Leucothrix mucor DSM 2157: one gene and its partner. The protein of the gene in region 2 interacts with the protein of the main gene of each other region in a pairwise test. Links are inferred from orthologs where the notes say so. Each region holds a gene or a part of one and is shown on either strand. Other genes may lie near its edges.

Region 1 (4,347 bases), 940 kb from region 2 along the record:
GAGCTTTGTCCGTGGAAATGCCGCACCTCATAATATGACAATGACCATTACTGGTGCTGGTATGTTGTGGGTTGGCTGGTTTGGTTTTAACGGCGGCTCAGCGCTGGCAGCGAATGGCGACGCAGCCATGGCAATGCTGGTCACTCACATCTCAGCCGCCACTGGTGCGTTGACCTGGATGTTCTACGAGTGGAAAAAATACGGCAAGCCTACCGCACTGGGAACAGTAACCGGTATGGTTGCAGGCTTAGGTACGATTACTCCGGCATCCGGTTTTGTAGGCCCTGGCGGCGCACTGATTATTGGCTTATTAGCCGGTATCGTCTGCTTTAATGCGACCCTGCTGATCAAGCAAAAATACAAAATCGATGACTCACTGGATGTATTCCCAGTGCATGGCGTCGGCGGTATTTTAGGAACCTTCCTTGCGGCGATTTTTGCATCCGATCAACTGGGTGTATTCAGCGGCCAAGGCTATGCTGAAAATATCAGTGGCATGATGCATCAAATGGGCGTGCAGCTAGTCGGTATTATCGCAACGGGCTTATACACAGCGGTTGTGACTTACCTAATTTTCAAGGCGGTCGGCATGATCACCAATGGTGTGAGAGTCTCTGATGATGAGGAAGCACAAGGTCTGGATATCGTGGATCACGAAGAGCGTGGTTACGATCTTTGATTGATTTTAGATAAACGTCAGATACAAAAAAGCCCCGCATCATGCGGGGCTTTTTTTATAGCTTAACGTTCAGTAGTGACTAGTCGTCGCCCATGAATGCCATCAGGAACTGAAGTACATACCAGAACAACAAACCAACGCTTGAGAACAATGACAAAGACGCTGCTACGTGCTGGTTAGTGTGATACTCATGAATGATGTTTGACGTGCTGTACAAGACAGAAGCCGCTGCAAACAGAATCATCGCACCAGAGAACCACAGGCCTAATGAGAAACCAAACAGAATCGCTGCAACGATAACACCCATTGCCACGAAACCACCGATCATCAGGAAGCGTCCCATGAAAGAGAAGTTAATCTTGGTTGAGAACGCAGTGAACGTCAGTCCACCCACCAGCGCAGCAGTAATGACTACCGCGTAAGTCAATGTGTCTGGCGCTGTCATCAGTGCGCGTGTAATTGGTAAGGTCGACAGGAAGGCAAATGCCACCACGTACAAACCGAGTCCCATGTATTGACGCTCACGAGAAACACCGGAGTGTGCCCAGTTATCTGCCAACATTGAAATACCCATGTATGCAGCCATTACCAGCAGCCACATCCAGGAAGAACCAGCTAGTACGCCCATAAAGGCATTAGCGATTCCAGTTTGTAGGAAAAAGGTCACTGCTACTGCATAGGCAACAATCGCGCCGCCTAAGTGCAGGTAAGTGCGCTGAATAAACGCCGCGCGCTCACTTTCTGCAGCATTGGCAACAATCTGGCCAGAACCCACATCTAAAAAACTCATAAACAATCTCCTAAGTATAAAAAAATATCTTTATTGTGATAACAATCAGTATATATGGAAACCAATAATACTGAGTGACAAATTATTAACTCATCGCTTGCTCGTACTCTTCGGCAGCTTCCATCCATGCAAGTTCCACTTCTTCAAGCTTACCGTCGATTTCGCTTTTCTTCAGCAGCAATGCTTTTAGCTTCTCTTTATTATGCTCGCTATAAATATCAGGGTCAGCGAGCTGCTTTTCAAGTTCAGCTGAGCCTTTACTCAAAGTATCCATCTCTTTTTCGTGCTTATCAACGATCCGTTTTAGGGGCTGCAATCGTTTGCGTTGTTCTGCATTTTGCTTGCGTTTATCCTTACGATTATCAGGTCTATCTTCCGTTTTTGGCGCGTTTTGCGCCTGCTCGCGGTTTTTCAACCATAGCGAATAATCATCCAGATCGCCCTCAAACACAGTCGCTTTGCCGGAATCCACCAATACCAGATCGTCAGTGACTGATTTTAGCAAATGTCGATCGTGCGAGACAATAACCATAGCGCCTTCAAAGGCTTGCAGTGCCATACTCAACGCATGACGCATGTCTAAATCAAGATGATTGGTCGGCTCATCCAGTAGCAATAAGTTTGGCCGTTGGTACACTAATAAAGCCAAAACCAGCCGCGCTTTCTCACCACCTGAAAATGGCTGAACCGCTTCATCAACACGCTCGCCTTGAAAACCGAAGCCACCCAGATAATTACGCAAATCCTGTTCACGTGCTTCTTTATCTAAAGCGCGCATATGGTCCAGTGGCGACTGGTCAATATGTAACTGTTCCACCTGATGCTGTGCGAAATAGCCAAGATGCAAATCCTGCGCAGACCACATGGAGCCTGCCAACACAGGCAACTCACCCGCCAAGCATTTAATCAGCGTTGATTTACCTGCACCGTTTGGCCCGATTAAACCAATACGCTGCCCCGGCATTAATTGAAAGTCGACCTTCTCAATAATCGGTGCGCCGCCATACCCCACCGAAGCTTCGGTGAGATTCAACAAGCGGTCTGGCAATTTACGCGGCTCGAAAAAGCTGAATTTAAACGGTGAATCGATATGCGCTTGCGATACCAGCTCCATCCGCTCCAAGGCTTTTAAGCGACTTTGCGCCTGCCGAGCCTTAGTTGCCTGCGCCCGAAAGCGATCCACATACTTACGAATATGCGCGACTTCGCGTTGCTGACGCTCAAAGGTGCTTTGTTGCTGCGATAAACGCTCAGCTCGTAAGTGTTCAAAAGCCGAATAGTTACCGGTGTACAAAGTAATTTTCTGATGTTCCACATGCGCAATGTGGCTGGTCACGGCATCTAAAAACTCGCGATCGTGCGAAATTAGCACCAAAGTGCCCGGATATTGAATCAGCCACTGCTGCAGCCAGATCACCGCATCCAAGTCCAAATGATTGGTCGGCTCATCCAGCAATAACAAGTCGGAACGGCACATCAATGCCTGCGCCAGATTTAAGCGCATGCGCCAACCACCGGAGAAACTGCTCACCGGACGGCTAATCTGCTCCTGCTTAAAGCCAAGGCCTTGCAGCAAGGTCGCAGCGCGGCTTTCAGTGGTATAACCATCGATCGCTTCCAGCTGTCCTAGCAATGAGGCTAAATGCTCACCTTCGGCGGTTTTCATCTGGACTTGCAAAGAGGCAAATTCAATATCGCCTTCCAGCGCATAACTCAGTGCGGTCTGCTCGCTTGAAGGTGTGTGCTGAGCCACATGCGCCATTACCCAATTGGGCGGCATGGAGAACTGTCCGGACTCTAGGGACAACTCCCCCCGAATCAAGGCAAACAAACTCGATTTACCGGTGCCATTCGCACCCGTCAGGCCGACTTTTTGGCCCGGATGAATGCTAAAGGTACTGCTACCAATCAGCTCGCGCCCACCACGGCGCAATGAAATATCAGAGAATACCAGCATCAGATCGACATGATTTCTTTGCGGTAATACTGTAGCTCAGCAATAGAATCCACAATGTCATCCATGGCCAAATGCGAGCCTTTCTTTTTAAAGCCTTTGGCTACTTCCGGCTTCCAGCGTACTGCTAACTCTTTCAATGTGCTGACATCCAAATTGCGGTAATGGAAGAAATCTTCCAATAGCGGCATCGTGCGCGCCATAAAGCGACGATCCTGACAAATGCTGTTGCCACACATTGGCGACTTGCCCGCATCAATGTACTGACTCAGGAACGCAATCGTTTCCGCTTCAGCCATCGCTTCGGTATGCGTACTGTTACGCACTCGCTCAATCAAACCGGACGATCCATGCTGTTTCTGGTTCCAGGAGTCCATTCCCGCCATGATCTCATCGGATTGATGAATGGCGATCACTGGCCCTTCTGCCAAAATGTTCAGTTCTTTATCGGTAATCACCGTCGCAATTTCGATGATCTGATCATTCACAGTATCCAGACCGGTCATTTCCAGATCAATCCAGATTAAATTATTGTTGTCTACATGCATGGTTTATACTTTCTTCTCGTTTTGAATTCAGGATGTATCTTAGCAAATGCCTACCTTCACGTTGATATTTATCTTAGCAATAATCGCGACTATCGGCACTCAACTCTGGCTATCATTTCGCCAGTCCCGATATGTGGCAGAACATCGCCCTGCAGTACCGGCAGAATTTGCCGAGTCCATCACGCTAAAAGAGCACCAAAAAGCGGCGGATTACACGCAGGCTAAAGGTAAACTGGGCCGCATTGAGCTGATTATTAGTACCGTTCTATTGCTGATCTGGACCTTAGGTGGCGGCTTACAGTGGCTAAATAGCTTGTGGGCTGATAGCGGATGGGGGGAACTGGCAAGCGGTACCGCCGTGATTCTAAGCTTTATG
Region 2 (4,754 bases):
TCATCCTGCTTTTGGAGGTTCTTGACCATGTAGCGGGATACCGCACCAAAATCAACGTCGCTTCCGTAACGCACACGAGTCGCTGCAACTTGCTGCGTTGGGCTGCGGCCTTCCATCACTAAAGGCATCCACTCACGCAGTACTTCGTGATCTTCGGAGTATTCCATATCCTTAAACAAGTGATGAGGTTTCATCGCCTCATAGCGCTTGCGTAGGAAGTTGACATTACCTTCACCCCATACAAAACTCATATGTGGTGCTGGGTTAATAAATGATGTCGGCTCAGGCAACACCTCTTTTCCAACCAGATAAGACCAGAACTGTAAGCTGAACTCGAAGGCCGGGTTAATAAACTCAGGTTTACCCGTATCCATACTGCCATCCGACTTCAATGACGTATAGTTAAGCTCGCAATACGCTGCATGGCCAGTACCGGCATTATTCCAACCGCTGGTGCTTTCTTCTGCGACCTTATCTAATCGCTCAACCATCATCATGGAAAGATTCGGATCAAGCTGATTAAGCAAGGTTGCCAGGGTGCTACTCATCGCACCTGCGCCTACCAGAAGCACATCTACATGTTTATCTATCATGGTATTAAATCGCCAGAAATTACTAAAGAGGTATCACTGCCGTTGTTGCAGGCAGTTGTAATCGCTCCGTTCACTGAGGAACAGAGCGACAAAAACATCACGCTACCGAATTAACGGATTACGCCAAACCCAATGCTGTAACGATGATTTTTTCCTGAGCTACAACGTGCGCCTTATGGCTACCTTCTGCAGGTGCGGCCATGGATGCACGAGTCACTGGAACCAGTTTCGCATCTTCACCCAATACCTCACGGATATTTGGCTGGATACTCAACCAAGCGCCTTGGTTGAATGGCTCTTCCTGACACCAGGTATAACGCGTTACATTCGGGTACTTATCTAATACAACTTGCAGGTCTTTCGCTGGGAACGGGTACAGCTGCTCTAAACGAATCAGTACGATATGATCCAGAGACTCGCTACGACGACGATCCAACAGCTCGTAGTAGACCTTACCGCTACACATAACCAACTCAGTGACTTTGCTCGCATCCACTGCATCGACTTCGTCAATCACATTGCGGAAGCCATGCTCAGTGTAGTCAGCCATTTCGTTAACGGCCATTGGGTGACGTAACAAGCTCTTAGGCGTCATTACGATCAGCGGAGTGCGGTATTCACGGCGAATTTGACGACGCAACATGTGGAATACCTGAGCCGGTGTACTCGGTACACAAACCTGCATATTTTCTTGTGCACACAACTGCATGAATCGCTCAAGGCGTGCTGAGGAGTGCTCAGGACCCATACCTTCATAGCCGTGTGGCAGCAACATAACCAAACCACAGTGCAGTGCCCATTTCTGGTGTGCTGAACTAATGAACTGATCGATTACCATCTGCGCGCCGTTGGCGAAGTCACCAAACTGTGCTTCCCAGATAACCAACTTGTCTGCTTCAGTCGTTGCATAGCCATATTCAAAGGCCAGTACCGCTTCTTCTGAAAGCAAAGAATCGATAATTGCGAATGATTTAGGGTTATCCGTTACGTGCTGCAATGGAATATGTAGAGAGCCGTCCGTTTGCTCATGGAATACCGCATGGCGATGGAAGAATGTTCCACGACCAACGTCTTCACCAGAGATACGGATTGGGTTGCCTTCTTCCAGAATCGACGCGTACGCCAAGTTCTCACCAAAGCCCCAATCGGTTGCAATCTCGCCATTCGCCATTTGGATGCGCTTGCCAACAATTGCTTTAACACGGGCATTCAGTTTGAAGTCTTCCGGAGAATCAGACAGTTTCAGACCTAAACGCTTGAACTGCTCAGGTGTGATAGTTGTGTCGACTTCATCATCCCAGCTGGTGTTCTTGAAGCGCTCCCAGTTAATTGGGAAATCTTGCTGGTGCTGCCCTGGTGGGATTAGGTGCGGAACGGTTTCCACGCCCTGCTCCAGTGCCTGACGGTACTCAGCAATGTATTGGCTGACTTCTTCCTTAGAAACAACATTTTCCTGAACTAGCTTTTCAGCGTAACGCTGTTGAGCGGTTGCCAGTGCCTTGATCTTTTTATACATCAATGGCTGTGTTGCGGAAGGCTCATCCGCTTCATTGTGTCCGTGACGACGGTAGCAAACCAAGTCAATGAATACGTCTTTGCGGAATTTCAAACGGTAATCAACCGCCATACGGGTCACATTGACAACCGCTTCCGGATCATCAGAATTCACGTGGAATACCGGTGCACCAACCATTTTAGCCAGGTCAGTACAGTATTCTGTAGAACGCGCATCGCGCTGTGCACTGGTGGTGAAACCAATTTGGTTGTTTACAACGATATGGATCGTACCAGAAGTATGGTATCCACGAGTGCCTGACATGTTCAGCATTTCCATGTTCACACCCTGACCGGCTAATGCCGCGTCACCGTGGATAACAATCGGTAATACTGCACGACGGGCAGAAACTTCATCGCGGCGATCTTGACGAGCACGAGAGGCACCGACCACAACCGGACCAACGATTTCCAGATGCGACGGGTTAAATGCCATCGCCAAATGCACCGGGCCACCCGGTGTTTGCATGTCTGAAGAGTAACCCATGTGGTATTTAACGTCGCCTGAGCGACCGCCATTGTCCACACTACCGGCGAATTCGTTAAACAACATCGCAGGTGATTTACCCATAATGTTGATCAATACATTCAGACGGCCACGGTGAGCCATTCCAATAACGACTTCACGTGTGCCTAACTCACCTGTGTGCTGAATCAACTCATCCAACATTGGGATTAAGCTATCGCCACCTTCCAGTGAGAAACGCTTTTGTCCAACGTATTTAGAGTGTAAGTAACGCTCAAGTGTTTCTGCTGCAACCAACTGCTTTAATAAGTACTTGCGACGCTTGTCTGTAAACGTCGGGCGCAAGTGCGTAGACATCAGCGTCTGTTGAATCCAACGCTTCTCTTCAGTACTTGAAATGTACATGTACTGAATACCGGTGGTCTTGCAGTAGATCGCTTCCAGCAGTGCGATGATCTCGCGCAGCTTCACATCACCAGTTTCTGCCATTGAGCCACTGTTAAATACAGTATCCAAATCATCATTGGTCAGTGAGTGGTAAGCCAGCGTCAATTCAGGAATGACTTTAACTTCACCCTCTTCCAGAGGATTAGTATTGGCCTTCATGTGACCTAAGAAGCGGTAAGCATTGATCAGCTGCAATACCTTAACTTGCTTCTCACGGTGCGCTGCATCTTCAGAGACTGCAGCCGCAGGCTGTAAGCGCATACCCAGATTACGGAACTGGTCACGAACTTCAGAGTGACGAGCTTCGCCATTACCATTGGTTGCAATGTCATCTGGTAATTCATCAAAATAACGACGCCAGTTTTCAGAAACTGAAGTTGGGTCGTCTAAATATGCTTCATATAGCGACTCCAGATAGATTGCACTACTGCCGTCCAGCAATGATTCTTGTCGCATCTTAGAAAATAAACTTTGTTGTGTGGTAGCCATAATTGTATTGCTTGCCTAAATAAGTGCAGTCGGACTCAGGATGATGCCATCTTCATCTGCATAAACGAAATTTCCCGGATTAAAACGAACGCCGGCGAATGCGACTTCAATGTTGTGCACACCCTTGTTGTTTTTTACGCTTTTCAGCGGGTAGGTTCCAAGTGCCTTCACACCCAGATCCATGGTTTCTATATCCGCCGAGTCTCGGATAAGGCCGTGCATAATAACACCTTCCCAACCATTGGACACAGCTTTGGCCGCCAATAAATCACCTAACATTGCGCACCGAAATGAGGCACCGGCGTCGATAACCAACACTTTACCTTTGCCATCTAAGGCGACAGCCTCGCGAACCATGGAGTTATCTTCGAAACAATGAATGGTGTGTACTTCACCATAAAACTTGTTTCGACCTCCAAAGTCGCCAAAAATTGGCTCGCAAATCTGGAGTGTTCCAGAGTCAAAGTGATCGTCACAGAGATCAGCTGTCTTAAAGGTCATAATTGATTATCTCTAAGGGGGTTATTAGTAAGAGTGGCATTTGTAGGGTTTTCTTCAGTCAATACCGCGGCATCTTCATAAATATTTTTGAAGCGAATTTCCTGCCCATAGGGGAACACATCGCCATAGGTACCTACCCGAATACGCTCCTGAACGGCCTTCCAGTATTCAACATCCAGCAGCTCTTTGTGATGCTTCATAAACAGCGCCCGGCGCTCAGGCCGTGAAGATACAAACAGCAGGAATTCTTCCGGAAATACATCTTTATCGCTAATCGAATACCAAGGCTCAGAAGCCATCATCTGCTGGGCATTTTGTGGTTTTGGAATTTTACGGAAGTTACAATCAACCATGAGTTCGATTTCATCGTAATCGTAAAAAATCACACGACAGTTATTGGTGACACCGAAGTTTTTCAGCAATAAGTCACCGGGGAAGATATTCGCTTCTGCCAAATCTTTGATGGCGTTACCGTATTCAATAAAGGCGGTTTCGAGCTTTTCTTTGCCGGCATCATCTACAAATAAGTTGAGTGGCTGTAAGCGGCGCTCAATATATAAGTGACGAATAATCAGCTGATTCCCTTCAATTTTAATACTGGAAGGAATGCGCTCTTTAAGGTGCTCAATTAATTCAGGTGCAAAGCGATCTAATGGCAAAGCCACATGGGAAAATTCTAGCGTATCGGCCAATCGCCCTACCCG

What was found. The genes of interacting proteins can lie anywhere in the genome.
Region 1: the proteins of LEUMU_RS0105360 (region 2) and LEUMU_RS0101265 interact in binary tests that used the Escherichia coli proteins (3 or more experiments, as listed by UniProt). The link is inferred for Leucothrix mucor DSM 2157 from one-to-one orthologs.

Annotation. Positions count from the first base shown.
Region 1 is NZ_ATTE01000001.1:257,711-262,057, reverse strand. The notes cover bases 991-3,990. They hold LEUMU_RS0101265 (ATP-binding cassette domain-containing protein), read right to left. Parts: upstream 3,427-3,990; coding sequence 1,555-3,426; downstream 991-1,554. Other genes in these bases: orn (oligoribonuclease), read right to left, coding at 3,426-3,971; LEUMU_RS0101270 (Bax inhibitor-1/YccA family protein), read right to left, coding at 991-1,469. In the rest of the region: LEUMU_RS0101275 (ammonium transporter), read left to right, coding at 1-679; more of LEUMU_RS0101270, read right to left, coding at 759-990; LEUMU_RS0101255 (M48 family metallopeptidase), read left to right, coding at 4,018-4,347. UniProt on the Escherichia coli protein: Genetic data indicate it may be involved in ribosome assembly or function.
Region 2 is NZ_ATTE01000001.1:1,201,363-1,206,116, reverse strand. Bases 512-3,918 are described here. They hold LEUMU_RS0105360 (2-oxoglutarate dehydrogenase E1 component), read right to left. Parts: upstream 3,550-3,918; coding sequence 712-3,549; downstream 512-711. Other genes in these bases: rraA (ribonuclease E activity regulator RraA), read right to left, coding at 3,565-3,918; mqo (malate dehydrogenase (quinone)), read right to left, coding at 512-593. In the rest of the region: more of mqo, read right to left, coding at 1-511; more of rraA, read right to left, coding at 3,919-4,050; aceK (bifunctional isocitrate dehydrogenase kinase/phosphatase), read right to left, coding at 4,047-4,754. UniProt on the Escherichia coli protein: E1 component of the 2-oxoglutarate dehydrogenase (OGDH) complex which catalyzes the decarboxylation of 2-oxoglutarate, the first step in the conversion of 2-oxoglutarate to succinyl-CoA and CO(2).